Regions from separate parts of the Arthrobacter sp. P1_B3 genome, predicted to be linked through region 4. Evidence: riboswitches for the same ligand, from Rfam matches in the RefSeq annotation. Region 4 holds a riboswitch; each other region holds the start of a gene.
The links. A riboswitch is a leader RNA that binds a small molecule or an ion and turns the genes downstream of it on or off. The one in region 4 is predicted to bind thiamine pyrophosphate.

Region 1 (7,328 bases), on a different contig from region 4:
CGGCCTGCCGCGACATCTTTGGCGTTGGCGGCCAGGATCTGGTGTTTGTGTTCCACCAGCGCCTTGCCGATGGCGCGCAGGCCCCGGTCCTTCCAGGCCCGGTTGGCGTGCGCCATCTTGCGGGCAGCGTGGCGCGAGCGGTCAGCGATCGCGTGGACGGCAGCTTCGATGTCCGTTGCCGTGGCCGGCGTCCCTGCCGGATCCGGCGCCGCGCCGAAACCCTGGGCGGGTACGGCAGTGCCGGCGGGAACGGTGCCGGCAGGCACGTCAGACACGGCGGCGGGCACGGCGGCGGAAGTCAGGGCCTCAGTCATGCTTCCAGTTTAGGCGTCCAGTGGACCTAGACCAGCACCAGGTCGTCAACATGAACAACTTCGCGGTCATATCCGCGGCCCAGCGCCTTGCCCAATTCCCGCGTGGAGCGGCCCAGCATTTGGGGCAGCTCGGCGGCGGAATAGTTGACCAGCCCGCGCGCAATCACGGTGTTGTCGACAGACACCATCTCCACGGCGTCGCCGGCCTCGAAGTGGCCTTTCACCGCGGCGATCCCGGCAGGCAGCAGCGAGGTGCGGCGGTCGCGGACGGCCTTGACCGCGCCGTCGTCGAGCACCAGGGTGCCGTGCACGGTGGCCAGGTGGGCCAGCCACAGGAGCCGGATCGGCTTGCGCGCGCCATTGACGGAGAACCACGTGCCCACGTCCTCGCCGGCCAGTGCCGCAGCCGCATTCGGCGTGGACGTGACCAAGGCGTGGATGCCGGAACCGGCGGCCATGCTGGCGGCTTCGACCTTGGTGGCCATGCCGCCTGTGCCCACGCCGGCCTTGCCGGTGCTGCCGATCGAGACGCCGTCGAGGTCGTGCGGGCCGGAGACGTGCGCAATCCGTTTGGCGCCGTGCGACGGCGGGCCGTCGTACAGGGAGTCGACGTCGGAGAGCAGCAGGAGTGCGTCGGCGCGGACCAGGTGGGCCACCAGGGCGGCGAGCCGGTCGTTGTCGCCAAAGCGGATTTCGTGGGTGGCCACGGTGTCGTTTTCGTTGACCACCGGGACGACGCCGAGGTTCAGGAGCCGGTTCAGCGCGCGGAACGCGTTGGTGTGCTGGCTGCGGCGCATGAGGTCATCCGCGGTCAGCAGCACCTGGCTGACGGTGACGCCGTGCGCGCCGAAGGCGTGGGTGTACCGGGCCATCAGCAGGCCCTGGCCCACGCTGGCAGCGGCCTGCTGGGTGGCGAGGTCGCGGGGGCGCTTCTCGAGTCCCAGCGGGGCGAGGCCGGCTGCGATCGCGCCCGAGGACACCAGGATGATCTCGGTGCCGGCGTTGCGCTGGTGCGCCAAGGCGTCGGCGAGGCCGGTCAGGGCCTCTTCGGAGATCCCGCCCTTGATGGACGTCAGCGAGGACGAGCCCACCTTGACGACGATCCGGCGGGCCCCGGACAGCGCACTGCGGTCCGGGGCGCTGAGGGTGTGGGCCTTGAGGGGCTGCGACCGGTGCTCGACGACGGTCTTACTCGTCATCTGTTGCGCCCAGTCCACTCTCCTTGAGCGGCTGCCGCGCGCGGCGTCCGCTGACGGACTCGGTCCAGATGCCGGCCTTGCGTTCGGCTTCGAGCTCCGCACGGGCGGCGGCCTTCGCGTCGCGCCGCTCCTGCTGTTCGTCGCGCTTCTGGCCACGCGTCGGGCGGTCGCCGATGTCGGCGAAGCGCACGTCGGTGCCGCGCGGTGAGGCGAGAAGTTCGGCGCCGGCCATCATGGTCGGTTCCCAGTCGAAGACGACGCCGTCGTCCTCGCCGATGACCACAGTGTCGCCCGGTGTGGCGCCCTGCTTGAAGAGTTCATTTTCGACGCCGAGCTTGGCCAGGCGGTCCGCGAGGTAGCCGATCGCTTCCTCATTGGTGAAGTCGGTCTGCTTGACCCAGCGCACGGGCTTGTCGCCGAGGACGCGGAAGAGCGGCTCGAGGTTTTTCTCTTCGCGGCGGATCGTGAAGCCGGTCTCGTTGACGGCGCGGGGGCGCAGCACGGGGGCCTGCACCTTCGGCGGGGTCGCGGCGACGGCGTCGCGGGCGGCCTGGACGATTTCGGCCATGGCGAAGCCGAGCTGGCGGAGGCCTTCGTGGCTCGTCGCGGAGATTTCGAAGACTTTGTAGCCGCGGGATTCCAGTTCGGGGCGGACGAACTCGGCCATGTCCTTGCCGTCGGGCAGGTCCACCTTGTTCAGGGCCACCAGGCGGGGGCGGTGGTTCAGCGGAACCACTTCGCCGTCGGACCCGCTGTAGCTCATGTCCACGGCGTACTTCTCCAGCTCGGCCTCGATGATGGCGAGGTCGGAGAGCGGATCGCGGTCCGATTCGAGCGTGCCGCAGTCCAGTACGTGCACGAGGGCTGCGCAGCGCTCGACGTGGCGCAGGAAGTGGTGGCCGAGGCCCTTGCCCTCGCTGGCGCCCTCGATCAGGCCGGGGACGTCGGCAATGGTGAAGCGGACCTCACCGGCCTGGACGACGCCCAGGTTCGGGATGAGGGTGGTGAAGGGGTAGTCGGCGATCTTGGGCCGCGCGGCCGACATGGCGGCGATCAGGCTGGACTTGCCGGCCGAGGGGAAGCCGACGAGGGCGATGTCAGCGATGGACTTCAGCTCCAGGACGACGTCGCTGGATTCACCCTCGATGCCGAGCAGCGCGAAGCCGGGCGCGCGGCGCTTCTGGGAGGACAGCGAGGCGTTGCCGAGGCCGCCAATGCCGCCGGCGGCGGCGATGTATTCGTCGCCTTCGCCCACGAGGTCGGCGAGGACCTCACCGGACTTGGACTTCACCACGGTACCTACGGGCACCGGAAGGATCAGGGTTTCGCCGTTCTTGCCGCCGCGCCAGTCGCCCATGCCGGGGCCGCCGTTGGTGGCGTGCCGGTGGGGTGCGTGGTGGTAGTCGAGCAAGGTGGTGGTCTGGAGATCGACGCGCAGGATGACGTCGCCGCCGTTGCCGCCGTTGCCGCCGTCGGGACCGCCGAGGGGCTTGAACTTCTCGCGGTGAACGGAGACACAGCCGTGGCCGCCGGTACCGCCGGATACGTGCAGTACTACCCGGTCTACAAAGCTCGCCACGTGGATCTCCTCAGTGCTGTTCCCCGGACCCACAAAGGGGCCCAAGATGATTGTAATGCGGTTAAAACACCGGTGGAGCGGACCTAATGGCCCGCCCCACCGATTTAGAACGTTTTGTTACTCTGCAGCTGCAGCAGCCACGATGTTCACAACGCGGCGACCACGGCGGGTGCCGAATTCGACAGCACCGGGGGTCAGGGCGAACAGGGTGTCGTCCCCGCCGCGGCCGACGCCGGCGCCCGGGTGGAAGTGGGTGCCGCGCTGGCGGACGATGATCTCGCCTGCGGAAACTACCTGGCCACCGAAGCGCTTGACGCCGAGGTACTGGGCGTTGGAGTCACGACCGTTGCGAGTGGAACTCGCGCCTTTTTTATGTGCCATTTGGAATGCCTGCCTTCAAAAAATTCTGGGGAATCTGCTGGAACCTGAACAGTAACGAAGAGTTACTTGATACCGGTGATCTTGACCTTGGTCAGTTCCTGACGGTGGCCCTGACGCTTCTTGTAACCGGTCTTGTTCTTGAACTTCTGGATGACGATCTTCGGACCACGAAGGTCTTCGAGGATCTCAGCCGTAACCGTTACCTTGGCCAGGTCCGCAGCAGCAGACGTGACTTTGTCACCGTCCACCAGGAGCAGTGCGGGCAACTCAAAGGTGCTGCCGGCTCCACCGGGGACGCGGTTCAGGGTAACGAAGTCTCCAACGGAAACCTTCTCTTGGCGGCCGCCTGCGCGGACAATCGCGTACACCACTGGGGAACTCACTTCTCTCGACGTTTATTACTAGATTTGCGTGCGGAACCTGGGGCCAAATTGTTTGGACCGGCTCACGCTGTGCCTCAACGCCGGTGGATTCCCCGGGGGAACCCATGAGCTATCCCCGGAACAAATCCACTTGGAATTCCAAGCAGGCTGTTCTCAGGGTCATAACCCAAGTGTTGGCGTAAGCACCGAAGATCTAGAATACGCTAATTTTGCCTTCGGCCGCAAATGAGGCTGGTTCCGGCTGGTAGTCCGTGATAGGCGCCACAACGTCTTGAAGCAAAGACCGTGTCAATGTTCTTGACCGTGATCTCGACCGTCTTGATGCTGTGCTGCCGCAAGGACTTCCGGAACCGTGCCCCACCATCGTACCGGCTGTGCGGGCCAGGTCGTGTCAGGCGTACAGCCGCGGCGCGTCGAAGAAGGCCACTTCGTAGCCCGATGACTGCCGGAAAGCCAGGGCCATGGCCTCCCGCTCGCTCCCGGATGCCCGTCTGGCCGCCGTGTCCGTGTACGCGATGGCCTGCCGGGTCGCGGCGGCGAAGTCCTCATCGGCGTACGTCCGCAGCCAGTCGGCGTAGGGGTGTGCCACGGGGGCGCCGCCGGCAAGGAATTCCCGGTGCAGGGTGGCCCCGACCTCGGCGTAGAGCCAGAAGCATGGGAGCGCCGCCGCGACGAGGATCGCGTAGCTGCCGGCCACCGAGGCGGCCAGCAAGTGGTCCACGTACGACTTCGTCACCGGGCCCAGGTTGGGGGCAGTGGGGCGGGTGCTGAGCCAGGAACGGTGCAGCTCTGATTCGACCTCCAGGCAGGTCTGTGCGGAACGGGCCCAGAACAGCTGCTCCGCCTCGGTGGGGGCGATCGCGGCGGCACGGGCCAGGACCCGGGAGTAGCCGTTGAGGTAGATGGCGTCCTGGGCGAGGTAGTACGCGAACTCGTGCTCGGGCAAGGTCCCGTCGGCCAGCCCGCGGATGAAGTCCAGGGCGTAGATGGCGTCAAGATCGCCCGCGGCCCCTGCGCGCAAGGCAGCGGCGAACTCGCCCTCCGCCGGACCGTGGCCGTCGAGGCTGCCCTGGCCGCGTTGGTCGTCTTTGAGGGCGTGCACATCGCCAGTTTGCTGCATGTGGTGGAAGTGATGGACCGGACCGTTGCCGGAGCCGACGTCCAGGGCCGCGGCTTCGCGGAGCGCGCCCAGCAGCCACGGCTTGACCTCCCGCAACGCCACTTCCCAGTCCCCCACCCGGGCCTGCACGGTGGCCATGGCCGAGGACAAGGAGCAGCCGGTGCCGTGGCTGTTGCGCGTGGCGATCCGCTCCCCCGGCACCACCACCGTTTCCCGGCCGAGCAGGCCCCCGGTGTTCACCAATGCATCCGGGCAGCCGGCGCCCGCGCCGTTCCCGCCCTCCGCGGCATCGCCGCCGTCGACGGGTCCGTCCCCGGGCTGGCCGCCCTGGGAGTGTCCGTCCTTGAGGTGCCCGCCTTTGACCAGCACGGTGGTGCCGGTCAGGGCCGCCAGTCGTTTGCCCTGCGCCAAGGCCTCAGCCCAGTCGGCCGCGGCGGGCTCTTTGAGCAGGATGGCGAGTTCGGCGAGGTTCGGCGTGATGAGGTCCGCCAGCGGCAGGAGGGCCTGCAGGGCGGCCTCGGCCGATTCCTGCAGGAGCCGGTCGCCGCTGGTGGCGACCATCACCGGGTCCAGGACGACGACGTCGGGGCGCACCTTTTCCAGCCAGCTGCGGACGGCGTCGATCACCGCGGCGTCGCCGAGCATGCCGATCTTGACGGCGTCGATGCCGATGTCGTCGCTGATGGCGTCCAGCTGGGCCGTGAGGAACGCGGCCGGGGGCACGTGGACGGCGCGCACGCCCTGGGTGTTTTGGGCCGTCAGGGCCGTGATGGCGGCCATGCCGTAGCCGCCGTTCGCTGCAATGCTCTTCAGGTCGGCCTGGATCCCGGCCCCGCCGGAGGGGTCGGAGCCGGCGATGGCCAGCACGCGGGGAATGCGCGGGGGTGCGGACGGGGACGGCACGGACGGGGACGGCACGGACGGGGACGGCCCTGCCGTCTGACAATCGCTGGGCAGAAACTCGGACTGATTCGATCTCGCGGACAAGTCAGACATCCCTTCGCCGGTGCTAACCGGACAGGTTCAACGGGTCTGGATCTCAGCCGGCTGATGCGCGGCACCCCGTGTCAGTGTTCCAGCCTAGCCGTTGCCACCGGGCTGCCCCGTTAACGCAGGAGCGGGACCGGGCCGGAGCGGACGTATTGTTACGCCCGCTCCGGCCCGGTCCCGCAGTCCAACCAGTCGAAGGGACCGGTCGGGGAAGCGATCAGTCGCGGCGGACTACAGCTCCGACGCCGGTACGCCCACGCCGAGGATGATCGGCTCGTTGCCGGCCGGGATGGACGCCGGCCTGGCCGCGGCGGGTGCCTTGGCCTCGTGAACCGATCCGGCCGCGGCCGGCCGCGTCGCCTCGCGATGCTCCACGGAGGTCTCGTTCGCAGCGCCCTGGGCGCGGCTGGCGCTCCGGTTGCGGCGCCCGCGGCGGCCACGAGCCGTGGTGTCCGCTGTCCGCGAAGCCGGCGCCTGCGCAGTGCGCACGGCTGCGGGCGCCTCCGGTGCCGCGGAAGCCGCGGAGGGCGGGGCCTGGACGGCGTCCATCCCGGCCGGCTTGCCGGCCTCGGCGTCGCCCAGGTTGGCGAAGGCCTCGGTCAGCAGGTCCAGGGTCAGGGCCGGTTCCGGCGTGTCCTCGGCGTGCTCCACGAACGGCAGGGCCACCTGCTCACCGCCAAACGTCAGCACGGTCGCGGGACGTCCGGCTGCCTCTTCGGCGGCCGCGAGCTGCGTGACGGCGTCGACGGCGGCCTTACGGGCCCCGGCGTCGCTGGCAGCGGCTGCCTCCCCGTCGTGCAGGTGCGCGGCGTGCGCCGCGGCGGCGATGTTGGCCAGCGCGGCCCGGGTGGCTTCAGCCTTGGCGTGGCGTTCGGCCTCGGTGGGCTCGACGTGGACGGCTGCGGGTGCGGCCGGCGCCGTCTCCGGGCCCTGGCCTCCCCTGCCGCGGCGACGGCTCTTGCGCTCCGTGCGGGCAGCAGGCTGCGCCTCGGCGCGCGGCACATAGTGCTCCGCGGCAACCGTGTTGGCGCGGCGGTGTTCCACCGGTTCGTCGTGGGTGACGATGCCGCGGCCCGCGCAGGTTTCGCACTGTTCGCCGAAGACTTCCAGCAGCCCGGTGCCCATCCGCTTGCGGGTCATCTGCACGAGGCCCAGCGAGGTCACCTCGGCCACCTGGTGCTTGGTCCGGTCCCGGCCCAGGCACTCCACCATGCGGCGCAGCACGAGGTCGCGGTTGGATTCGAGCACCATGTCGATGAAGTCGATCACGATGATGCCGCCAATGTCGCGCAGGCGCAGCTGCCGGACGACTTCCTCGGCCGCTTCCAGGTTGTTCTTGGTGACGGTTTCCTCGAGGTTGCC
Region 2 (7,328 bases), on a different contig from region 4:
GCCGTAGGGGGTGTCATCGACCGTCCGGTGCCGGTCGGTGGTGAACTCACGCAGGTCGTGGACCTTGAGGTCCAGCAGGCCGTCCTGGCGGGCCTTGCCGATCAGCGACAGTTCCAGCGGGGCCAGGTACTCCGGAAAGATGCTGACGACGTCGATTCTCATCTACGCGTTGCCCTGCTCATCGAGGTTGTGCTGGTCGGGGGCCTCGTCGGTGTTGACCTCGAACAGCCCGGGCGGCGGGGTGACGAGGACGTACTTTTCACCCACGTTGACCTCGGGCACAATCTGCTCGACGAACGGGATCAGGACTTCCTTGCCGTCGGTCGTGGTGACCACCAGCAGGTCCTGGACGGGCAGCGTGTGCAGTCCCGAGACCTTGCCGACCACGCTGGCGCCCACCCGGACGTCCAGGCCCACGAGCTCGTGCTCGTACCAGCCCTCGTCGTCGTCGGCGGCGCCGATTTCTTCGGTTTCGATGAACAGCTTCGCGCCGCGCAGGGTCTCGGCCTCGTTGCGGGTTTCGATCTCATCGAAGGCCAGCAACAGGATGTCCTTGTTCCAGCGCGCGCTGAACACCGTCAGCGGCCCGGCGGAGACGGGTTCCACGATGAACTGCGTGCCGGGAACAAAACGGTCGCCGGGCGCGTCGGTGAGCACCTGGACGGTCACTTCGCCGCGGATGCCGTGGGGCTTGCCGATTCGTGCCACCTGGAGCTGCATCTGTTCCTCTGTTCGGGGTTGGTGATTCTGTAAGTCTGTTGCGTAACGACGGGAAAACAGTCCGGCCCCTCCACCATTATCTGGTGAAGGGGCCGGACTCAAGACAAGTAGTGCTGAAAGCGTTACCGGCGGCGGTCGGTGTCGACGACGTCGACCCTGACCTGCTCGCCGTCCGCCAGCGCCGCAACCACAGTGCGCAATGCGCGTGCGGTCCGGCCCTGCCGGCCGATCACCCGTCCGAGGTCGTCCTGATGAACGCGCACCTCAAGGGTTTCCCCGCGGCGGTTGTTCTTCGCACTGACCTTGACGTCCTCGGGGCTGTCAACAATCCCGCGGACCAGGTGTTCGAGCGCTTCTGCCAGCAATTTACTCAGCCTCGGTGGTCTCTGCTTCGGCGGCGTCGGCGGGAGCCTCGGCAGCTTCATCCTTCTTGGCCTTCTTGGTGATGGCTTCCGGGATGATCACGGAACCCTTTTCCGGGGTAACGAAGGCAGCCTTGGGAGCCTTGGTCTTCAAGGTTCCCTCCTGGCCCGGGAGACCCTTGAACTTCTGCCAGTCACCGGTGATCTTCAGGATCGCGGCAACCTGCTCGGACGGCTGTGCGCCGACGCCGAGCCAGTACTGGGCACGGTCCGTGTCGACCTCGATGTACGAGGGCTCTTCGGTCGGGTGGTACTTGCCGATCTCTTCAATAGCACGGCCATCACGCTTGGAGCGTGAGTCCATGACGACGATGCGGTAGTACGGTGCGCGCATCTTACCGAAGCGCTTAAGGCGAATCTTTACGGCCACTTTTGTGGTCACTCCTGTTTCTGAAACGGGGTCGAGCCCGGCGTTCTGCACCCGTGGGGCGGGCCGTACTTGGGGGTTCTAAAGGACAAGATCCAGACGCGGAGAGAGGGGCCACGCAGATCGAGTACCTGTTCATTGTGCCAGAACACCGGCAGGATTTCGACTTGACGCGGGTCCGGCGCGCCAGCACGCCCCCTGGTCGCGGCGATCCAGGCCGGTCAGGACGTCCAGACGTAGAGGCCGGACCTGGTGGCGGGGTCGACTCCAGCGGCGAGCTCGGCGATCCGGCGGACATAGCCCCGCGCCTCGTCCGGGCCGAAGGGCATGTCCTCCTCGGCGGCCCAGTTGGCCGCGACGTCCTCGAGGACGTCGCCCTCCCCTTCGGTTTCATAGCTGAGCAGTTCCGCCAGCGTGCGGACCATCGCGGCGGGGACGCCGAGCAGCGAGTCGCTGGCCACGTCAACCATGGCCAGCTCGTAATCCGCGCCCGGGGCGTGCACGGCCACTCCGGCGAGGTCTCCCAGCCGCTCCACCTCAAAGTCACTAATCTCCGGGATGCGGACTGCCCCCGGCGCGGCCGGCCCGCCGCCTTCGAGTGCGCCGGCGCGCTTGAGGGCTTCTTCGTGGGTGGACACAAAGAGTTCGGTGAATCCCATGCAGCTTGTCCTTAGGGTTCGGCGGTACGCGGACCGCTGTTTTCGGCGTCGCTTCAGCCTAGCGTGCCTTTAGCGCACGGCGACGCTGGTGGACATGCCCTCCGTAACCGTGCCGGATGTCGCCATACTTGGTCCCACCCGTGGGCATGCCCTCCCCGGAGCGTGAGCACTGGACATATGGCAGCTATGTCCGTTCCCGGCCGCGACCGATGGACATGTTCCGAAGTCCCGCCAACGAACTGTGGACATGCCCTCCCCCGACGGTGAGCAATGGACATATGGCAGCTATGTCCATTCCCGGCCGCGACCGGTGGACATACCCAGCGGTTCTGAGGGCGACGAGTGGACATGCCCTCCTCCGGCCCGGGAACCCTGCCCACCCGGCCCCGCCCGCGGACATGCCCAGGGGTCCTGAGGGCGACCAGTTGACATGCCCTCCCCTGACCGTGAGCACTGGACATATGGCAGCTATGTCCGTTCCCGGCTGCGACCGGTGGACATACCCAGCGGTCCTGAGGGCGACCAGTGGACATGTCCTCCTCCAGCCCGGGAAACCCAGCCCATCCGGCTGCGACCGATGGACATGTTCCGAAGTCCCGCCAACGAACAGTGGAAATGCCCTCCCCCGACGGTGAGCAATGGACATAAGGCAGCCATGTCCATTCCCGGCCGCGACCGATGGACATGTTCCGAAGTCCCGCCAACGAACGTTGGGCATGTCCAGTGGGGAGCTATGAACGCTGGACATGCCCAGCGAACAGCGTGCCTTAGCGCACGGCGACGCGGATCCGGTTGCGCCACGGGTCCTCGAAGCGCAGCTCGGCGCCGGTGTGGTGCGAATCGACGCCGGCGACCTTAAGCCGGTCGGCCAGGCCTGCGACGTCGTCACCGGACGGCACTTCGATGAGGACTTCACCCAGGCCCAACGTGTCGCGCCGGGGACCCGCGCCGCGGCTGTTCCAGACGTTCATGGCCATGTGGTGGTGGTAGCCGCCGGCAGAGACGAACAGTGCCTGGCCGTGCCAGCCCGCGGTCTTCTCGAATCCGAGGGTGCCGACGTAGAACTCTTGCGCGGAATGAACGTCGCCCACTTGCAGGTGGACGTGCCCGACGCCGGCGGCGGCCTCGCGCTGGCCGGTCACGGATTCTTCGGTCAGGAACTGCTGCAGGTAACGCTGCGGCGGCAGGGCCAGGCTGTCCATGACGACGTTCTTGCCCTCCCACGACCAGGCTTCCCGCGGCCGGTCCCAGTACAGCTCGATGCCGTTGCCCTCGGGGTCGTTGAAGTAGAACGCCTCGCTGACAAGGTGGTCCGCGCTGCCCGTGAAGGACTGGGGCTCATACTGGGCCGCGGTGGCCACGGTAGCCGCCAGGGAGTGCTGGTCCTCGAAGAGCAGGGCGGTGTGGAAGAGCCCGGCCTCGCCGCGGGAGGGAATGTTCAGGCCGGGGGCGGGCGCCAGGTGGACCAGCGGCTTGCGCTTGCGTCCGAGGTAGAGGCCGCCGTCCTGTTCGGCCACAATTTCCAGGCCGAGGGCCCGCTGGTAGTAATCGGTCATGAGCTTCATGTCGCCGACCTTGAGCATCACGGTGCCCATGCTGAGTTCGGCCGGAAGGAGATCCTGGGTGCTGGATTCTTGGGTCATCGAAACGCTCCGGTGTCTTGCGGCCACCGGGTATCGGCGACCTTTCGTATAGGGTAAAATTACTTGAAGCTTCAATTTATTCCTAACGGATGAAGTGCCCCCTCAGCACAATGTGCTGTAGGCCCGCGAGGGTGCCGAGGTGCTGCCGGGGGTCTTCGGCGCATACCAGGACGTCGGCGCTGGCCCCTTCGGCGATGCCGTCCGCGCCGAGCCACGTCCTCGCGGACCAGGCCGCCGCGTCGAGGGCGGCTGCTGCGGGCAGGCCGGCGGCGTGCAGGGCATGGATCTCGTCCACGATCCGGCCGTGCCTGATCACGCTGCCGGCGTCGGTGCCGGCATAGATGGCCACCCCGGCCTCGTAGGCTTCGAGGACCCGTTCAGCCCGCCGTTCCCACAGCGAGCGCATGTGGGCGGCGTAGCGGGGGAACTTGGCCTCCGCCCGCGTGGCGATGTCCGGGAACGTGGCGATGTTGATCAGAGTGGGCACGATCGGGACGCCTTGGTCGAGGAAGCGCGGCAAGTGCCGGGGCAGCAGCCCGGTGCCGTGCTCGATGCAGTCGATCCCGGCGTCGAGCATGTCATCCAGGGTGTCTTCGGCGAAGCAGTGCGCGGTGACCCGGGCCCCTTCATCGTGGGCGGCCTGGACGGCGTCCTTGACCGTCCGGGCGGGAAAGCTGGCCGCCAGGTCGCCGGCGTCGCGGTCGATCCAGTCCCCCACGAGCTTGACCCAGCCGTCGCCCGCGCGGGCCTGCTTCCGCACCGCCTCTACGAGATCCTCCGGCTGGACCTCGATGGCCAGGCCCGGCAGGTAGCGCCGGGTCCTGCCGAGGTGCCGGCCGGAGCGGATGATCCGGGGAAGGTCCGCCCGCTGCTGGAGCCAGCGGGTGTCGTGGACCGCGCCGGCATCTCGGACCAGCAGCGTCCCGGCGTCCCGGTCCGCCAGGGCCTGGGATTCGGCGGTGTCCTCGGAAACGTCCCCGCCCGGGCCCAGGCCGATGTGGCAGTGTGCGTCCACGAACCCGGGAATGACCCAGCCGTCCAGCACGGTCTCCGGCGCGGCTGCCGGGCGGCGGAAGGTCAGCAGTCCGTCCACCGACCAAAGTCCGCGGCGTTCCTGGTCCGCGGCCGTGAGGATGGGGCCGCTGAATTCGATGATGCCGGTCATGGCCTAAGCCTAATCCGCATGACAACCCGCCGGCCCAGATCATCCAGCCCCAGCTGCGCTTCGTGCACCCGCAGGGCAGCCAACGCCTGGCCCGGCTGGGCGAATTCCTCGAAACCGCAGCTCGCGTAAAACGGCCCATTGAACGGAATGTCCGCGAAGGTGCTAAGCGTCATCGATAAACAGCCACGACTCCGGGCCGCATCGATGGCCGCCTCCACCACGGACCGGCCGATCCCCCGCCCGCCGAAGTCCGGCTGCACGGAGAGTTGCTCCAGGTGGGCCTGGCCGCCGAGTTCGTCAACGCGGGCAAATCCTACGGGCGGGTTTCCGGCGACAAGTATGAAGCGCGGCTCGACCGGCGTCGTCAACGCCGGAGCCGGGAGCGCCTGGTCCCCCGGCTCCGCTTCGAGGATGCGGTCTGCTGCGGCCTCGAGAACCGGCAGCGCCGGAAGGTCTTCCGGCGTCGCCGTCCTGATCCGGGCCGCGGCCCCGGGCACAGTCACAATGCCAAGCTAACACCGCGGTCCGCCGGCCGCGTCATACTCCACAGCCGTCGACAGGCACGTGGTAGCTTCGTCTACGACCACACGGGTGCCCCCTGCAGGGGCTGAGATCGGGCTGACGCAGCCTGCGACCGTTGAACCTGTCCGGGTAATGCCGGCGAAGGAAGTGAGTATTTTCGTGAATACCCAATTGACCCAGCACAGCCCTGCCCAAATCGAGCCCGTCCAAATTGAGTCAGCCCAAAATGAGCCTGCAGCCGCCACGCAGTCGCTGAAGTCCCACTCGCTGGCCTTCACCACGGACCCGGACCATGGCATCCGCGTCCCGGTGACCGAGATTGRCCTGGAACCCTCACCGGGCGGCGTCGGGAACGCACCCTTCCGGGTCTACCGCACCGCCGGCCCCGGCAGCGATCCGGTCCGCGGGCTGGAGCCCTTCCGGGCATCCTGGATTGAGGCCAGGGCGGACACCGAAACCTACGCCGGCCGGGAACGGGAGCTGCTCGACGACGGCAAGTCGGCGGTGCGCCGGGGTGCGGCGTCGGCCGAGTGGCGGGGCGGCCGGCCGGTGCCGCGGCGCGCCGTTGAGGGCAAGACCGTCACGCAGATGCGCTACGCCCGGGACGGTGTCATCACACAGGAAATGCGGTTCGTCGCGCTGCGGGAGAACTGCGATGTGGAGCTGGTCCGCAGCGAGGTGGCCGCGGGGCGGGCGATCATTCCCAACAACGTCAACCACCCCGAATCCGAGCCGATGATCATCGGCAAGGCGTTCCTGGTGAAAATCAACGCCAATATCGGCAACTCCGCCGTGACCAGTTCCATCGCCGAGGAGGTGGACAAACTCCAGTGGGCCACCCAGTGGGGCGCGGACACGGTCATGGACCTCTCCACCGGGGACGACATCCACACGACACGCGAATGGATCATCCGCAACTCCCCCGTCCCCATCGGCACGGTCCCGATCTACCAGGCGCTGGAGAAGGTCAACGGTGAGGCGAATGCCCTGACCTGGGAGATCTTCCGGGACACCGTGATCGAGCAGTGCGAGCAGGGCGTGGACTACATGACCATCCACGCCGGGGTGCTGCTGCGCTACGTGCCCCTGACAGCCAACCGGGTCACCGGCATCGTCTCCCGCGGCGGCTCCATCATGGCCGGCTGGTGCCTGGCGCACCACCAGGAGAACTTCCTCTACACCCACTTCGACGAGCTGTGCGAGATCTTCGCGAAGTACGACGTCGCGTTCTCCCTGGGTGACGGGCTGCGGCCCGGCGCGACGGCGGATGCCAACGACGCGGCGCAGTTCGCCGAGCTGGACACGCTGGCCGAGCTCACGCAGCGGGCCTGGGAGTTCGATGTGCAGGTCATGGTGGAGGGCCCGGGACATGTGCCCTTCCACCTCGTCCGGGAAAACGTGGAGCGCCAGCAGGAACTCTGCAAGGGCGCCCCGTTCTATACGCTCGGGCCGCTGGTCACCGATATCGCACCGGGGTATGACCACATCACCTCGGCGATCGGCGCCACGGAGATTGCCCGCTTCGGCACCGCCATGCTCTGCTACGTGACACCCAAGGAACACCTCGGGCTGCCGAACAAGGACGACGTGAAGACGGGCGTGATCACCTACAAGATCGCGGCCCACGCCGCCGACCTCGCCAAGGGCCACCCCGGCGCCCACGAACGCGACGATGCCCTGTCCAAGGCGCGGTTTGAGTTCCGCTGGCGGGACCAGTTCGCGCTGTCCCTGGACCCGGTGACGGCGGAGGCCTTCCACGATGAGACGCTTCCCGCGGAGCCGGCCAAGACAGCCCACTTCTGCTCGATGTGCGGTCCCAAGTTCTGCTCG
Region 3 (7,328 bases), on a different contig from region 4:
TGGCCAACGCCACCAACCTGCTGATCCTCGCCACCGGCGGCTACGCCGGGCTGGCGCCGATCTTCGACAAGGACACCCCGGCGGGGGACTACAACGACCCCCTGCCGCAGGCCCTGATCCTGACTTCGATCGTGATCTCCTTCGCCGTCACGGCGTTTATGCTGGGCATCATCTACCGCACCTGGGTCCTGGCCCGCCAGGATGAAATCCAGGACGACGCCGAGGACCGCCGCGTCGCAGAAACGCCCAGCTTCGATGCCGAGGACGACTCCGTGATCCCGGCCGAGACGTCAGAGTTCCCGCTGGCCATGGTCGGCTCCGACGGCGCCGGAACCATAGACAAGGCCACAGCCTCCGCTCCCGCTCCCGGCACAGGGAACGGCACGGCCGCGGTCATGTCCGGTGACCGCCCCGTGCGGGCCGACAAGGCCGCCTCTGAAGAGCAGCCCGGTTCCCTGAACGTTGACCCCAGCCCGGAAGGAGGCGAAGAGTGAACATCACCAGCTTTGCCCCGCTCGCCGTCGTACTCCCCATCCTGGGCGCCGCCCTGACGTTCCTGCTCATCCATCACACCCGGGCCCAGCGCGCGATCAGCATCGCCGTCCTGACCCTGACCCTGCTGCTGGAGTGCTGGCTGCTGGCCTCCGTCTGGGAAGGCGGGACGGCCGCGGTGGACATCGGCGGCTGGCTGCCGCCCTGGGGCATCGTGCTGGTGGTGGACCAGTTCTCCTCGCTCATGCTCGTGGTGTCCTCGACCGTGAGCCTTGCGGTGCTGATCTACGCAACGGGACAGGGCATGGCCGACGGCGACCGCGACGCGCCGGTCTCGATCTTCCACCCGACCTACCTGATCCTCGTGGCCGGGGTGTCGAACGCCTTCCTCTCCGGAGACCTCTTCAACCTCTACGTCGGCTTTGAGATTCTGCTGACGGCCAGCTACGTGCTCATCACCCTCGGCGGCACGGGCCCGCGCATCCGGGCCGGCGTGACCTACGTGGTGGTTTCCGTCGTGTCCTCGGTACTGTTCCTGATCGCGATCGCCATGGTCTACGGCGCCACCGGAACCATCAATATGGCGGATCTCGCCATCAAGCTCGGGGACCTCGACCAAGGCACCCGGACGCTGCTGCACGTCATGCTGCTGGTGGCCTTCGGCATCAAGGCCGCCGTCTTCCCGCTGTCCTTCTGGCTCCCCGACTCCTACCCCACTGCACCGGCCCCCGTCACCGCGGTGTTTGCCGGGCTGCTGACCAAGGTGGGCGTGTATGCGATGGTCCGCACGGAGACGCTGCTTTTCCCGGGGGATGCGCTCAACGCCCCGCTCATGGTCGCGGCGCTGCTGACCATGGTGGTGGGTATCCTCGGCGCCCTGGCCCAAAGCGACATCAAGAGGCTCTTGTCCTTCACGCTGGTCAGCCACATTGGCTACATGGTGTTCGGCCTGGCCATGTCCACGGTGGCCGGCCTGGGCGCCGCGGTGTTCTACGTGGCCCACCACATCACCATCCAGACCAGCCTGTTCCTGGTGACCGGCCTGATTGAACGCCGCGGCGGCAGCTCATCCATGGACCGCGTGGCCGGGCTGGCCAAGCTCTCCCCGGTCTTGGGGGTCCTGTTCTTCATTCCCGCCATGAACCTGGCCGGAATCCCGCCGTTCTCGGGTTTCCTGGGCAAGCTGGGGCTGCTACAGGCAGGCGTCGAACTGGGCACACCGCTGGCCTACGCCCTGGTGATCGGTGGCGTGCTGACGAGCCTGCTGACCCTGCTGGCTATCGCGAGGGTCTGGAACCGGGCGTTCTGGCGCAAGCCCGAGGACGCTGAGCACCCCGATCCGGTGCTCCTGGCGGCACCGGCCGACTCCGCCACCGGGGACCGGGCCGGGAGGACGAACGTGACCCTGCTGCCCCGCACCATGGTGGGCTCCACCCTGGGCCTGGTGGTCTTTGGCGTGGCCCTGACCGTCTTCGCCGGGCCGCTGTTCAGGGTGGCCGACCAGTCCGCCGAGGAGATGCTGGACAGGTCCTCCTATATCCAGGCCGTGCTTGGCGAGGACGCGCCGGTGCCGCCGGTGCCTCCGGCGGCCCAGCCCGGGCAGGGCGAGTTGCAGGGTGGCGGCAAATGAACCGGAAAAGGATCTCGCTGCGCCAGGAACTGCCGCTGCTGGTGTGGCTCGTTTTTGTCTGGGGCGCGCTGTGGCAGAACTTCAGCCCGGGCAATCTCCTCTTCGGGGCCCTCATCGCCGTGCTTGTGGCGCGCATCTTCTATCTGCCCCCCGTGGAGCTCGGCGGCCGCTTCAACGTGCTCCGCGCCGTGCCCTTCGCCCTCATCTTCCTCGGAAAGGTCGTCGCGGCAAGCTTCCAGGTCCTGTACCTCGCCGTGGTCCGCGGCCCCAACGTGGTCAGCGCCATTGTCGCCGTGCCGCTCCGGAGCCATTCCGACCTCCTGGTCACTGCCACCGGGCATGTGATCTCGCTGATTCCGGGATCCCTCGTGGTGGAGGTGGACAGGTCAACGTCCACGCTCTACATCCACGGCATCAACGTCCGCAATGCCGAGGACGCGGCCAAGCTGCGCAAGGAGGTCCGGGACACCGAGGCCGGGCTGATCAGGATCATGGGGACCAAAGACGAACTGTCCGCCCTCACACAGGAGATCGCCGCATGATGCAGACCGTCCTGACGGTGACCGCCGTCGTACTTTCCCTGGCCGCCGCGGGGGCGATCGTCCGGATCGGGCGGGGCCCCTCGCTGCTGGACCGGGTTCTCGCCGCCGACGTGCTGCTCGCCATTTTCGGGGCGGCCCTGTGCATCGACATGGCCGTCAACCGGCACCTCAACAACCTGATGCTGCTCGTTGCGATTTCCCTCATCGGGTTCGTCGGCTCGGTCACTGTGGCCCGGTTCGTGGCTGAGAGAAGGGAGAGCGTCCGTGAATCCTGAAACAGTGATCGATGCCGTCTCCGCCGTGTTCATGGTGACCGGTGCGCTCATGTCACTCGGCGCCGCGATCGGGCTGTTGCGGTTCCCGGACCTCATGAGCAGGATGCACGCCGCCACCAAGCCGCAGGTCCTCGGCCTGTTCCTGCTGTTGGCGGCGCTTGGCCTGCAGATGCGCAGCTGGTGGGTGTGGCCCGTCCTGGTGGTGGCCTGGCTCTTCCAGCTGCTCACCGTCCCCGTGTCGGCCCACATGGTGGGCCGGGCCGGCTACCGGACCAAGCACCTGCATCCGGAGCTGCTGAGCTCCGACGAGCTCGAGGCCGTAGTTCAACAGGCAGCGGGCCAGCAGGCGGCCAAACACGGAGTGGACGACGACGACGAAGCCGGCCGCTGAGCCCGTTCGGTGACCGGCGCGGCAGCCCGGCACATCGACCGACGCTTCGACCGGCGCCGCCGCTAGTCGAGTCCGGTCAGACGATGTCCTGGGTCTTGGCGAAGCGGGTGATCGCGCGCTGGGTGCCGCGGTTGGCGAGCACCTGGATGATGGCGCTGACCGATGCGGAGATCAGGGCGAACGTCAGGGCCGAGCGCAGCGTGGTGGGGACGTCGTCGTCGTGGCCCTTGGGCGGCTTGTTGCCCGTGGACTTTTCCCAGATGGTGTCCACCAGCTTGGTGCCGGCAAAGCCGGCCAGGAGGCTGATGCCGGTGCCGAGCAGCTTGATGATGATGTTCATTCTTCGGTCTCCTTGGGACGGGAACAGGGTCTCTCCCTAGCCTAGCGTTCCGGTGTGAGGACCATCCGCAGGGCCTCGACCACGAGTTCGTGGTCCGCCTTCTGGGGCAGGCCGGAGACGGTGACGACGGCGACGGCGCCCGTGCCGCGCACGTAAATGGGGAACGCCCCGCCGTGGGCGGCGAACTCCGTCTGGTCCCACCAGGCGTTGTCCTCGATCATTCCGCCGGCAGCGCGGGCCCGGAGGCCCACCAGCAGGGACGGGACCTCGTACCGCATGGCGGTCCGCTTCTTGGCGTTGATCCAGCGCTCATTGTCCGGCGTGGCACCGTCCAGCGCTGCGTGGAAGAGCACCTGCTCGCCCTTGGTGATGTCGACCGCGATGGGCAGCGAGCGTTGCCTGCCCAGCTCGACAAGGAGGAGCCCGAGGTCCAGGGCGTCGTCCTTGCTGAACGACGCGAACTGGAGCGCGTCCATCTCGGCCAGTACCCGGCCGATGAGCACCGCCAGGGATCCCTGCGGCTGCGGCTCCCTCGAGTCAGGGTCGTATTCCCCGGAGGGATCTTGTGTGGCTGGTGTCTGCGTCAAAATAATCCAGCTTTCCGGTGGGTGACGAGGCCGCCCGCTGGCGGGTCCGGGTGTCCGACACGTCGACTCTACCAAGCGGGGCGTTCCCGGCCGCGGAGACCTGCTTTGCCCCGTCCCGGATTGTGACGGCACACCACTGAAAACCCGGCCCTCCGGGTGTAAACTGAGCCAGCCCACAAGGGCGAAACAATTTACGACAGGGGAGCGCCGCCGTCGGGCATCACCGGAAAAATCCGGGGAAACCTTAGGTGGGCGCTGAGAGTGCGGGCAGCCGCAGACCCTCGAACCTGATCCGGTTAGTACCGGCGCAAGGGAGTCGAGTTCTCAGGGTGCGCGGAGGGCGGCGGAAGCCGAAGCCGGCCGGAGCACCCTCCCCTCCTGTTCCTCAGGAGGACGACATGACAGATATTTCAGCACAGCATGGTTCCGCCAGCCCATCATCGGCCCGGCGCAACTACACCTGGCGTGTGGTGGACATTGTGGTGGCCGCGTTGATCGCCGTTGCCGGCGGCGTCATCTTCTGGGCCTGGTCCCAGGGCGCGAACCTCATTTCGGTCCCGGTCAACGCGCTCTACCCGCCGCTCAGCGGACTCTACGCCGGCGGCTGGATGATCCCGGCGGTGCTGGGCATGCTCATCATCCGCAAGCCGGGCGCAGCGCTCTTCTGCGAAACCGTCGCGGCCACGGGCGAGCTCATCATGGGCTCGCAGTACGGCACCACGGTGCTGATCTCCGGCATCCTGCAGGGCCTCGGCGCGGAACTGGTCTTCGCGGCCTTCCTCTATAAGAAGTTCAACCTGCCGGTGTCCCTGCTCGCCGGAGCCAGCGCGGGCCTGTTCTGCGGCCTCAACGATTCCTTCCTGCCGTGGGGCTGGAACATCGCCTACGCAGCCGGGGACAAGCTCGCCTACATCGCCTTCACCACAATCTCCGGCGCAGTGATTGCCGGCGGACTGTCCTGGCTCGCCACCCGCGGCCTGGCCAAGACCGGAGTGCTGGGCTCCTTTGCCTCCCGCAAGGCCGCCACGGAGCCTGTTTTCTCCTGATCGCTTCTCCAGAACCCTCTTATCCTGAACTCTGCAGAGCACCCATGAGATCTTCAACAGGCGTCCGGCCGGCCGCCGTCACGGCCCGCGGCTGGGGCTGGCGGCACGCCGGAAGGCCCCGGCCCGCCGTCAGCGGCCTTGAGCTGGACATCCGGCCGGGGGAGCGCGTGCTCCTGCTGGGCCCCTCCGGCGCCGGCAAATCGACGCTGCTCCACGCCCTGGCCGGCGTGCTGGGCGACGGCGCGGCCGGCGCCTCGGGGCCGGCCGGCGACTCCGAAGACTCAGACGAGACCGGAAGCCTGCTGATCGACGGTGCCCCGCCACGGGCGCATCGCGGCCGCGCCGGGCTTGTGCAGCAGGACCCGGAAACCCAGGTGGTGCTTTCCCGCCTCGGCGACGACGTCGCCTTCGGTGCGGAGAACCTCGCCGTCCCGGCGGCGGAGATCTGGCCGCGCGTGCGCGAGGCACTCGACGACGTCGGGCTGGGCCGGCTGCCGCTGGACCACCCGACGTCGGCACTCTCCGGCGGACAAAAGCAACGGCTGGCGCTCGCCGGGATCCTTGCGATGCGGCCGGGGCTGCTGCTGCTCGACGAGCCGACCGCCAACCTCGACCCCGCCGGCGTCCTGGAGGTCCGCGACGCTGTGGGCCGCTGCCTGGACAAGACCGGCGCCACCCTGGTGGTCGTGGAGCACCGGGTGGGGGTCTGGAAAGACCTGGTGGACAGGATCGTGGTGCTGCAGCCCGGGTCCGCCACGGACTCCGCCGTGCTGATTGACGGACCGCCGGACCGGGTCCTGGCCGAGGCGCGGGACATGCTCATCGGTGCGGGCGTCTGGGTGCCGGGCTACGTCCCGGCGACGCGGTTGCGGCTGCCGGCACGGGACGCAGGTCAGCTCCTGCTCGCGGCCGACGGGCTCGCGGTGTCACGCGAGCGGCCGCGGCGGGCCGGGCTGCGCGACGGCTTCCGCACGATCGCGCCGCGTCCGGTCCAGTCCGGAGTTTCCGTCCAGGTCCACGCCGGCGAGGCCCTGACCATCACGGGACCGAACGGCGCGGGGAAGTCCACCCTGGCGCTGACGCTGGCCGGGCTCCTGCGGCCCGTTGCCGGAACGGTCTCGGCCGCGCCGAAGCTCAGCGGTGATGCCGGAACCGATCCGTACCGGTGGAAGGCCCAGCAGCTGATCGCCAGGATAGGCACCGTGTTCCAGGAACCCGAGCACCAGTTCGTCACCGGCAAGGTCCTGGACGAGCTCATGTTCGGCCCCCGCCACCTCGGCTACGGCGCAGACCGCGTGGACGAGCTGCTGGAACGGCTGCGGCTCAGCGAACTCGTGGAGGCCAACCCCTACACGCTTTCCGGCGGCGAGAAGCGCCGCCTTTCGGTAGCCACCGTGCTGGCCGCGCACCCGCAGGTGCTCGTCCTGGACGAGCCCACCTTCGGCCAGGACGCCAATACCTGGGCCGAACTCGCCTCGTTCCTGTCCGAGCTGCTCGACGCCGGCACCGCCGTCGTCTCCGTGACGCATGACGCCGAATTCAGCGCCGTCCTCGGCGGCACCGAACTCCGACTCCGGCCGCGGGAAACTGCCGCCGCGGATGCTCCCGGCCCGGATCTTGAACTGCCGGAGGGGGCCTCGCCATGAGGGACGCACTGAGCCTGCGCGGCAACCATGCGCTGCTGACCCGCGCCAACCCGCTCGCCAAGTTCACCGCGGTCACCCTGATCACGCTGGTCCTGGCGCTGTCCATTGACTGGGTCTCGGCGTCGGTGGCGCTGGCCTTCGAACTGCTGCTCCTGCCGCTGGCCGGCCTGACCCTGGCCTTGCTGTGGCAGCGCGGCTGGCCGCTGATCCTCGCGGCGGCGCTGGGCGGCTGGAGCACCGCCATCCTGGCGCCCGACGCCGGATCCGTCCTGCTCGACGCCGGGATCTGGTCCATCAGCGCCGGTTCCCTGCAGCTGGGGATCGGCTTCATGCTCCGCGGGCTCGCGATCGCACTGCCTGCGGTGCTGCTGATGAGCTG
Region 4 (7,328 bases):
TCCAGGGCCTCCCGGGCCAGCTCGGCGGTGAGGACAGCATCCTTGGCGGTGAAACAGCCGGCCGTGTTGGGCAGCACCCGGATCTGCTGGTCCTCGAGCAGCTGGAACAGCGAGCCCGTCTCGGCCGGCGAATAGCGGCGCATCGCCACCGTGGTCAGTTCGGTCCCGGAGGCCACGAGCGCGGCCCCCAGCCCGTCCAGGCTCGGCGCACCGCCGGTACCCATGATGAGGCGGGAGCTGAGCTCCACGCCGTCGACCACGAACGGGTCGGCCACCGCCCCGGTCACCGGTACGGCCGGTGTTCCTGCCAACGTCGTCTCGTTCATGCTGGTCATCCTCCCTGGACTGCCGTGACAAGTTCGACGTCGTCGCCGTCGGCGAGCGCCGTGGCGTGCCACTGGCTGCGCGGCACCACTTCGGCATTGCGGGCCACGGCGACACCGAGTTTGCCCCCGTCTGCAGCCCGGCCGTCGGGGCCGATGCTGCGGCCCGTGAGCTGGCTGACGAGTGTGCTGACGGAGGCGCCGTCGGCGACGCTCCGCTCCGTTCCGTTCAGTCTGATGTTCATGCTGCTTCCTTGTTGGGGCTGTCTCCGGACGTATCCGGGATGCGGGAAAAACGGTCGGGGCGGAACCCTGCCCAGCGCGGGTCCGGCGTCCCGTCCATGAGTTGCCGGCATACGGCGGCAGCGGCGGGGGTCAGCAGGACGCCGTGCCGGAAGAAACCTGTGGCGATGATCAGTCCCGGGACGTCCCCGCCGCCCGGGCGCGCGACCCGCCCCAGCAACGGGGCGTTGTCCGGGGTGCCGGGCCGGGCCCGGGCCGTGGCTTCCAGCAGCTCCAGCTCGGCGACCGCGGGCACCAGCTGCTGGGCGTCCCGCAGCAGCTGGTAGATGCCGCCGGCAGATACGGCATGCGGATTCGACGGTCCGTCCTCGCGCTGGGTGGCTCCGATCACCACGGTGCCGTCCTGGCGGGGAACGATGTACACCGGAACCCCGCGCACCATGCCCCGCACGGTTGCGGTGAGCAGCGGCTGAAGATGCGGGGGCACGCGAAGGCGCAGGATGTCGCCGTAGACGGGCCGCAGCGGCAGCGCCAGTCCGGCGGGCAGCTCCTCGAGCCCGGCGGCGCCGAGCCCGTTGGCGACGACGGTTTCTGCGGCCCGCACGAAACCGCCACCCGCCAGCCGTACGCCCGCAACCTGTCCGTCCTGCCACAGCAGGCCCGCCGCGCGCCGCCGGATCAAACTCCCGCCCTCCGTGCCGAGCACGCCGGCGAGCCGGGCGATCAGGAGGCGGGGGTCCACCTGGTGATCGGCCGGGATGTCGAAGGCGCACGAGATGCCGGGACTCAGCAGCGGCTCCCGGCTCCGCGCCTCGCGCACTGTCACCGGTTCCACGGTGAGGCCGCAGGCCTGCTGGACTTCCCTCAGGTCCGCGAGCGCGCGCCGGTCCGCCGCGTCGGCCCCGACGGCCAGGGTCGGCGTCGTCAGGTAGCCGGTACCGGCCCGGCATTCCGTGCCCCCGGCACCGGCGTCCATCCCCGCACCGGCGTCGACTTCGGCAGCGAATCCGGGCCACAGCCGGGAGGACTCAAGCATCAGCTCCAGGAGCTGCTCCTCCTGGTAGTGCAGCTCGCTCACGGGGGCCAGCATGCCGGCCGCGGCCCAGCTGGCTCCGCTGCCGGGAGCATCATCGATCAGCACCACGGACCGGCCCGCGCGGCTGGCCTCGAACGCGATGCCGTGGCCGATCACGCCGCCGCCGATCACGGCAACGTCTGCGGTGATGTCTGTGGTGATGCCTTCGGCGCTGATGTCCCCTGCGGTACCGGGCCCGGCGTCACAAACTCTGGAAGCGGCGTCATTTGCGGCTTCGGCTGCGCGGCCGGCTCGTGAGCCCATAAAAAAATTCCTTCCCTACGCCGGTACTAGCCGGATCAGGTCAAGCGGTCGGCTCTGACGCCCTCTCAGCCGTGCAGCGGCGACATGGCTGCTGCGGGCTCCCGCGGTATGCGCCCAGTTTAGAGGAACTAGGCTGGTGCCATGAGCCAGGACCCCCTCCACACCACCGCCCGCCTCTACCTCTGCACCGACGCCCGCAGGGACCGCGGCGACTTCGAGGACTTCGTTGACGCCGCCTTCGCAGGCGGCGTTGACATCATCCAGCTGCGCGACAAATCGCTCGAGGCGGCGGAGGAACTCGAACTCCTGGAGGTCCTTCACGCGGCAGCACAGCGCCACGGACGGCTGTGGGCCGTCAATGACCGGGCTGACATCGCCTCCTTGTCCGGGGCGCCGGTGTTCCATATCGGCCAAAAGGACATTTCGTTCGACGCCGCCCGCGGCTTCCTGGGCAAGGATGCCGTGATCGGCCTGTCCACCCACAGCCCGAAACAGGTGGACGCCGCCATTGCCGCCTCACCAGGCCGTAAAGGACTCGACTATTTCTGTGTGGGACCCGTGTGGGCGACGCCCACCAAGCCGGGACGCGCCGCCGTCGGCCTCGACCTGGTGCGCTACGCCGCCCAGGCAATCGGCCGGGCGGAAGCGGACGGCACCGGCAAAGTCGACGGGGTCGTGCCGTGGTTCGCGATCGGCGGGGTCGACCTCAGCAACGTCGAGCAGGTAGTCGAGGCCGGCGCCCGGCGGATCGTGGTGGTCCGGGCGATCACCGACGCCGCTGATCCGGCCCACGCCGCGGGTGCACTGCTGGCGGCGCTGGACGCTGCGGAATCCTAGGCAGGTTCCCCGGCCCGCAAGCCCGCCGGCGTTCCGGGCCGCGGCCACCCTGGCCGGCAACCTCGCCGGCACCGCGGCTGGCGCTCGGTACTGGACCTACCCGGCCAGCCCCAGCCCTGCCATCCTGCGCGCGTGGTTCGCTGCGAGTTCGGCCGTCAGGCCGCTGACCAGCTCCCTGGCGTCGGCGTCGTCCAGCCCCGAGAGCCCGGCGAGGAACTCGTGCTCAAGGCTGACCCGCTGGGCGTGGGTCAGGACCTCACCCAGCAGGCGCCTGGCCCACAGCGCCAGGCGCGACGCGAGCCGGGGGTCATCGGCCAGGGCCGCCTTGAGACGCTCCTGCAGCACGGCCGTAGACTCGCCTGTGGAGCGGACCTGCCCGATCAGCTCCCGGGTCCCGGCGTCGACGTACCGGCCGACGGCGCTGTAAAAGTCAGCGGAGACCGTGTCGATCACGTAGGCCTTCATGAGCGCCTCGTACCAGTCCGCCGGGCGCGTGCGCTCGTGGAAGTGGTCCACTGAGGGCTGGAACGGCAGCATGGCAGCCTCCGTGTCCAGGCCCATGTGCTCGAGCCGGGCGTGGACGAGTTCGTAGTGCTGGAACTCGTCCACGGCCATCCTGCCCAGCACTGCACGGTCATGCAGCGTGGGCGAATACCGGGCGCTCGAGGACAGCCGTTCGAAGGCAGAAAGCTCGCCGTACGCCATGACTCCCAGCAGATCCGCCAGGAAGCTGTTGTAGAGGGCCGGATCGTCCGCAGTTGCGCTCATCATCCAAGACTAATAGCGGAAATCGGGCTACCCTGATTTTCGTGTCCCATCATCGCCTGACCCCCAGTGTCCACGAGCAGCAGAACCAGCTTGCCGGGGCTCTCAAGGCGCTGCGCACCACGCTGGAACTTCCCGGTCCGTTCCCCGAGAACGTGTTGCGCGACGCGGAGGCGGCGGTGGCCGAGCACAAGCTGCCGGACCTGGACCTCACACATGTCGAGTTCGTGACCATTGATCCGGCATCGTCCACTGACCTCGACCAGGCCCTGTTCATCGAACGGAGCGACGGCGGCTACAAGGTGTTCTACGCCATCGCCGACGTCCCGTCCTTTGTCGCCCCGGGCGGCGCGCTCGACGCCGAGACCCGGCGCCGCGGCCAGACCTTCTACACTCCGGACGGCCGGATTCCGCTGCACCCGGAAATCATCAGCGAGGCCGCCGGCAGCCTGCTCGCCGGGCAGCTCTGCGCGGCGTTCGTCTGGGAGTTCGAGCTCGACGCCGCGGCAGAGGTGACCTCAGTCCTCGTGCGCCGTGCACAGGTCCGCAGCCGCGCGAAACTCAGCTACAAAGGCGTCCAGGCCGAGCTCGACGCCGGCACCGCGGCGCCCGTGCTGCAGTTGCTGAAAGAGGTAGGCATCAAACGGGTGGAGCTGGAACGCCTGCGCGGCGGCGCAAGCCTGAACATGCCGGAACAGGAAATCCAGCAGCTGCCCGACGGCGGCTACCGGATCGTGGCGGCCCCGCCGCTGCCGGTGGAGGACTGGAACGCCCAGATTTCGCTCATGACCGGGATGGCCGCCGCCGCGCTCATGCTCCAGGGCAAGGTCGGCATCCTGCGCACCATGCCCGCCCCTGATGAGGCTTCACTGAGGCACTTCCACCGCCAGACCCACGCTCTCGGCAAGCCCTGGGACGGGGAAATGCGCTACGGCGAGTACCTGCGGACGCTGGACCCCACGGACCCCCGGCAGCTGGCCATTGTGCATTCGGCCGGGATGCTTTTCCGCGGTGCCGGGTACACGCACTTCGACGGCACGGTGCCGGGAGCCGCAGTCCAGTCCGCCATCGGCGCCGCCTACGCCCATTCCACGGCGCCGTTGCGGCGGCTGGTCGACCGCTTCGTGCTGGTGATCTGCGAGGCCCTGAGCAACGGCACCGAAGTTCCGGCCTGGGCCCGGGATGCCCTGCCGTCCCTCCCGGCCATCATGGGCACCTCGGACCAGCTTGCCGCGAAACTGGAGCGGCTGTCGCTGGACACCGTGGAGGCGGCGCTGCTCGTCAACCACGTCGGCCAGGAATTCGACGCCGTCGTCATCTCCGGCCCCAAACCGGCGAAGAGCAACACCAATGGCAGCGGGAACGGGAATGGGAACGGCGGCAAAGCCAACGGCAACGGAAACGGCCCGTCCGGGATCGTCCAGATCGCCGAGCCCGCCGTGACCGCGCGATGCCCCGGCGAACTGGAACCGGGCACGCAAGTCCGGGTCCGGGTGGTGTCCTCAGACATCGCCACACGCGAAATCCAGCTGGAGCTCGTGGGCTGACAGTCCCTTATCAGTCCGCAGCCGGCACGCTCCCGGGGCGTGATGACGGGTCCAGTCGAGGATCCGGGCCTCGTACAGCTAGACTGGAGAAGTAGAAATGGATGCCCGGTCGTTGATTTCCATGATTTTCGAATTCAACAAGCCCGCCCCTACGCGATCTTGAGATCCACCCGCTGGTCCCCAGTGCCAGCATTTAGATAGCCCGCGATCGGCTTCCACTGGAAATGCTTGCGCGCCTGAGCGTGCTCCGGAACGGCCACTTCGGCCGGCCCCGTTGAGCAAGCAGCGCAGCCCAAAATGAATAAGGAAACTCCCCTGTGAGTGAATTGCACACGCACCAGCTTCTGACCGATGAGTCCGGCACGGAGACCATCGAGCCCGAAGAAACAATTATCTCGGACGAAAAGCCGCACGAGATTGCCGAAAAGACCTTCGCCGACTTCAACGTCCGCGCGGATATCGTGGAGTCGCTGGCCGACGCCGGCATCACCCACCCGTTCCCGATCCAGGCCATGACGCTGCCGGTGGCACTGGCGGGGCATGACATCATCGGCCAGGCCAAGACCGGTACGGGCAAAACCCTCGGCTTCGGCATCCCGGCGCTGCAGCGCGTCGTCGGCCGTGACGACGCCGGCTTCGACAAGCTGGCCGTGCCGGGCGCCCCGCAGGCCCTGGTGATTGTGCCCACCCGCGAACTCGCCGTCCAGGTGGCCAAGGACCTCGAGAACGCCGCCAAGAAGCGCAACGCCCGCATCGCCACCATTTACGGTGGCCGCGCCTATGAGCCGCAGGTCGAGGCGCTGAAGAACGGCGTCGAAGTTGTTGTCGGCACCCCCGGCCGCCTGATCGATCTCTACAAGCAGAAGCACCTGAGCCTGAAGAACGTCAAGATCGTCATCCTCGACGAGGCCGACGAAATGCTGGATCTCGGGTTCCTGCCGGACGTCGAGACCCTGATCGCCGGTACCCCCGCGGTCCGCCAGACGCTCCTGTTCTCGGCCACCATGCCCGGCCCGGTCATCGCCATGGCCCGCCGCTACATGACCCAGCCGACCCACATCCGCGCCGCGGACCCGGACGACGAAGGCCTGACCAAGCGCGACATCCGCCAGTTGATCTACCGTGCCCACAGCATGGACAAGGTGGAAGTGGTAGCCCGCATCCTGCAGGCCCGCGGACGCGGCCGTACCATCATCTTCACCAAGACCAAGCGCACCGCAGCGAAGGTGGCCGAGGAACTGGTGGACCGCGGTTTCGCCGCCGCCGCCATCCACGGCGACCTCGGCCAGGGCGCCCGCGAACAGGCGCTGCGCGCCTTCCGCAACAACAAGGTGGACGTCCTCGTCGCCACCGACGTCGCCGCCCGCGGCATCGACGTCGACGACGTCACGCACGTGATCAACTACCAGTGCGTCGAGGACGAGAAAATCTACCTGCACCGCGTCGGCCGCACCGGCCGCGCGGGCAACAAGGGTACCGCTGTGACCTTCGTTGACTGGGATGACATGCCGCGCTGGGGGCTCATCAACAAGGCCCTGGGCCTGAGCTACCCCGAGCCCGTGGAGACCTATTCCTCCTCGCCGCACCTGTTCGAGGAACTCGACATCCCTGCGGGCACCAAGGGCCGGCTCCCCCGCGACAAGCGAGTGCTCGCCGGCGTCGACGCGGAGGTCCTCGAGGACCTCGGCGAGACCGGCAAGAAGAACTCGCGCGGCAGCGCAAAGGACGGCGCCCGAGAAGGCAGCCGTACGGGCAGCCGTGACGGCGCCCGCGAGAGCAGCCGCACCGGCGGCCGTGAGGGTGCACGTGAAGGCAGCCGCACCGGCGGCCGCGACTCGCGCCGCAGCGGCGCCGAAGCCGGCGGACGGTCCGGCGACCGCCGTCGCCGTCCCGCCGAGGCCGATACCGTGTCCACCGCCAGCGGACAGGGCCCGGAAACTGCTGCCGCCGCAACGGCGAAGGCCCCCACCGAGGTGGACCGGGCAACCCGTGCCCGGCGCCGGACCCGCACCCGCCGTCGCAACGGCGAGGTAGTGGCCGGCGGCGACGCACAGCCGAGCGGCGCCGAGGCCTAATCCCCTCCATGACTGACACCGTCTGGGCGCCGGACGGCAGCAACCTGGTGGTTCACGCGGATAACGCGGAATACCTCCCCACGCTGCCGGACGGCGCCTTCACACTGATTTACGTGGACCCGCCCTTCAACACCGGCAGGGTCCAGCGGCGCCAGGAAACCAAGATGGTGCTCAACGCCGGCGGCGAGGGTGACCGCGT

Region 1: another riboswitch for thiamine pyrophosphate. It lies ahead of AC1D2F_RS09785 (bifunctional hydroxymethylpyrimidine kinase/phosphomethylpyrimidine kinase); the one in region 4 lies ahead of thiO (glycine oxidase ThiO).
Region 2: another riboswitch for thiamine pyrophosphate. It lies ahead of thiC (phosphomethylpyrimidine synthase ThiC); the one in region 4 lies ahead of thiO (glycine oxidase ThiO).
Region 3: another riboswitch for thiamine pyrophosphate. It lies ahead of AC1D2F_RS14560 (ECF transporter S component); the one in region 4 lies ahead of thiO (glycine oxidase ThiO).

The regions. Positions count from the first base shown of each region.
Region 1 is NZ_JBFTZV010000006.1:172,205-179,532, reverse strand. It holds gene AC1D2F_RS09810 (glutamate-5-semialdehyde dehydrogenase) at 1-314, opposite strand, end outside; gene proB (glutamate 5-kinase) at 341-1,513, opposite strand; gene obgE (GTPase ObgE) at 1,503-3,092, opposite strand; gene rpmA (50S ribosomal protein L27) at 3,210-3,473, opposite strand; gene rplU (50S ribosomal protein L21) at 3,536-3,844, opposite strand; gene AC1D2F_RS09785 (bifunctional hydroxymethylpyrimidine kinase/phosphomethylpyrimidine kinase) at 4,248-5,972, opposite strand; TPP riboswitch at 5,955-6,051, opposite strand; gene AC1D2F_RS09780 (Rne/Rng family ribonuclease) at 6,198-7,328, opposite strand, start outside.
Region 2 is NZ_JBFTZV010000007.1:17,676-25,003, forward strand. It holds gene trmD (tRNA (guanosine(37)-N1)-methyltransferase TrmD) at 1-162, opposite strand, end outside; gene rimM (ribosome maturation factor RimM) at 163-720, opposite strand; gene AC1D2F_RS10210 (RNA-binding protein) at 843-1,085, opposite strand; gene rpsP (30S ribosomal protein S16) at 1,087-1,512, opposite strand; gene AC1D2F_RS10220 (hypothetical protein) at 1,731-2,168, opposite strand; gene AC1D2F_RS10225 (VOC family protein) at 2,936-3,811, opposite strand; gene AC1D2F_RS10230 (amidohydrolase family protein) at 3,894-4,976, opposite strand; gene AC1D2F_RS10235 (GNAT family N-acetyltransferase) at 4,973-5,479, opposite strand; TPP riboswitch at 5,554-5,662, shown strand; gene thiC (phosphomethylpyrimidine synthase ThiC) at 5,658-7,328, shown strand, end outside.
Region 3 is NZ_JBFTZV010000013.1:61,753-69,080, forward strand. It holds gene AC1D2F_RS14525 (Na(+)/H(+) antiporter subunit C) at 1-494, shown strand, start outside; gene AC1D2F_RS14530 (Na+/H+ antiporter subunit D) at 491-2,122, shown strand; gene AC1D2F_RS14535 (Na+/H+ antiporter subunit E) at 2,119-2,664, shown strand; gene AC1D2F_RS14540 (MrpF/PhaF family protein) at 2,661-2,939, shown strand; gene mnhG (monovalent cation/H(+) antiporter subunit G) at 2,929-3,330, shown strand; gene AC1D2F_RS14550 (DUF4235 domain-containing protein) at 3,407-3,670, opposite strand; gene AC1D2F_RS14555 (heme-degrading domain-containing protein) at 3,712-4,257, opposite strand; TPP riboswitch at 4,446-4,589, shown strand; gene AC1D2F_RS14560 (ECF transporter S component) at 4,656-5,303, shown strand; gene AC1D2F_RS14565 (ABC transporter ATP-binding protein) at 5,348-6,949, shown strand; gene AC1D2F_RS14570 (energy-coupling factor transporter transmembrane component T family protein) at 6,946-7,328, shown strand, end outside.
Region 4 is NZ_JBFTZV010000004.1:197,858-205,185, forward strand. It holds gene AC1D2F_RS06500 (thiazole synthase) at 1-326, opposite strand, end outside; gene thiS (sulfur carrier protein ThiS) at 332-568, opposite strand; gene thiO (glycine oxidase ThiO) at 565-1,905, opposite strand; TPP riboswitch at 1,900-2,020, opposite strand; gene thiE (thiamine phosphate synthase) at 2,047-2,742, shown strand; gene AC1D2F_RS06520 (ferritin-like fold-containing protein) at 2,839-3,513, opposite strand; gene AC1D2F_RS06525 (RNB domain-containing ribonuclease) at 3,552-5,054, shown strand; gene AC1D2F_RS06530 (DEAD/DEAH box helicase) at 5,372-7,129, shown strand; gene AC1D2F_RS06535 (DNA-methyltransferase) at 7,138-7,328, shown strand, end outside.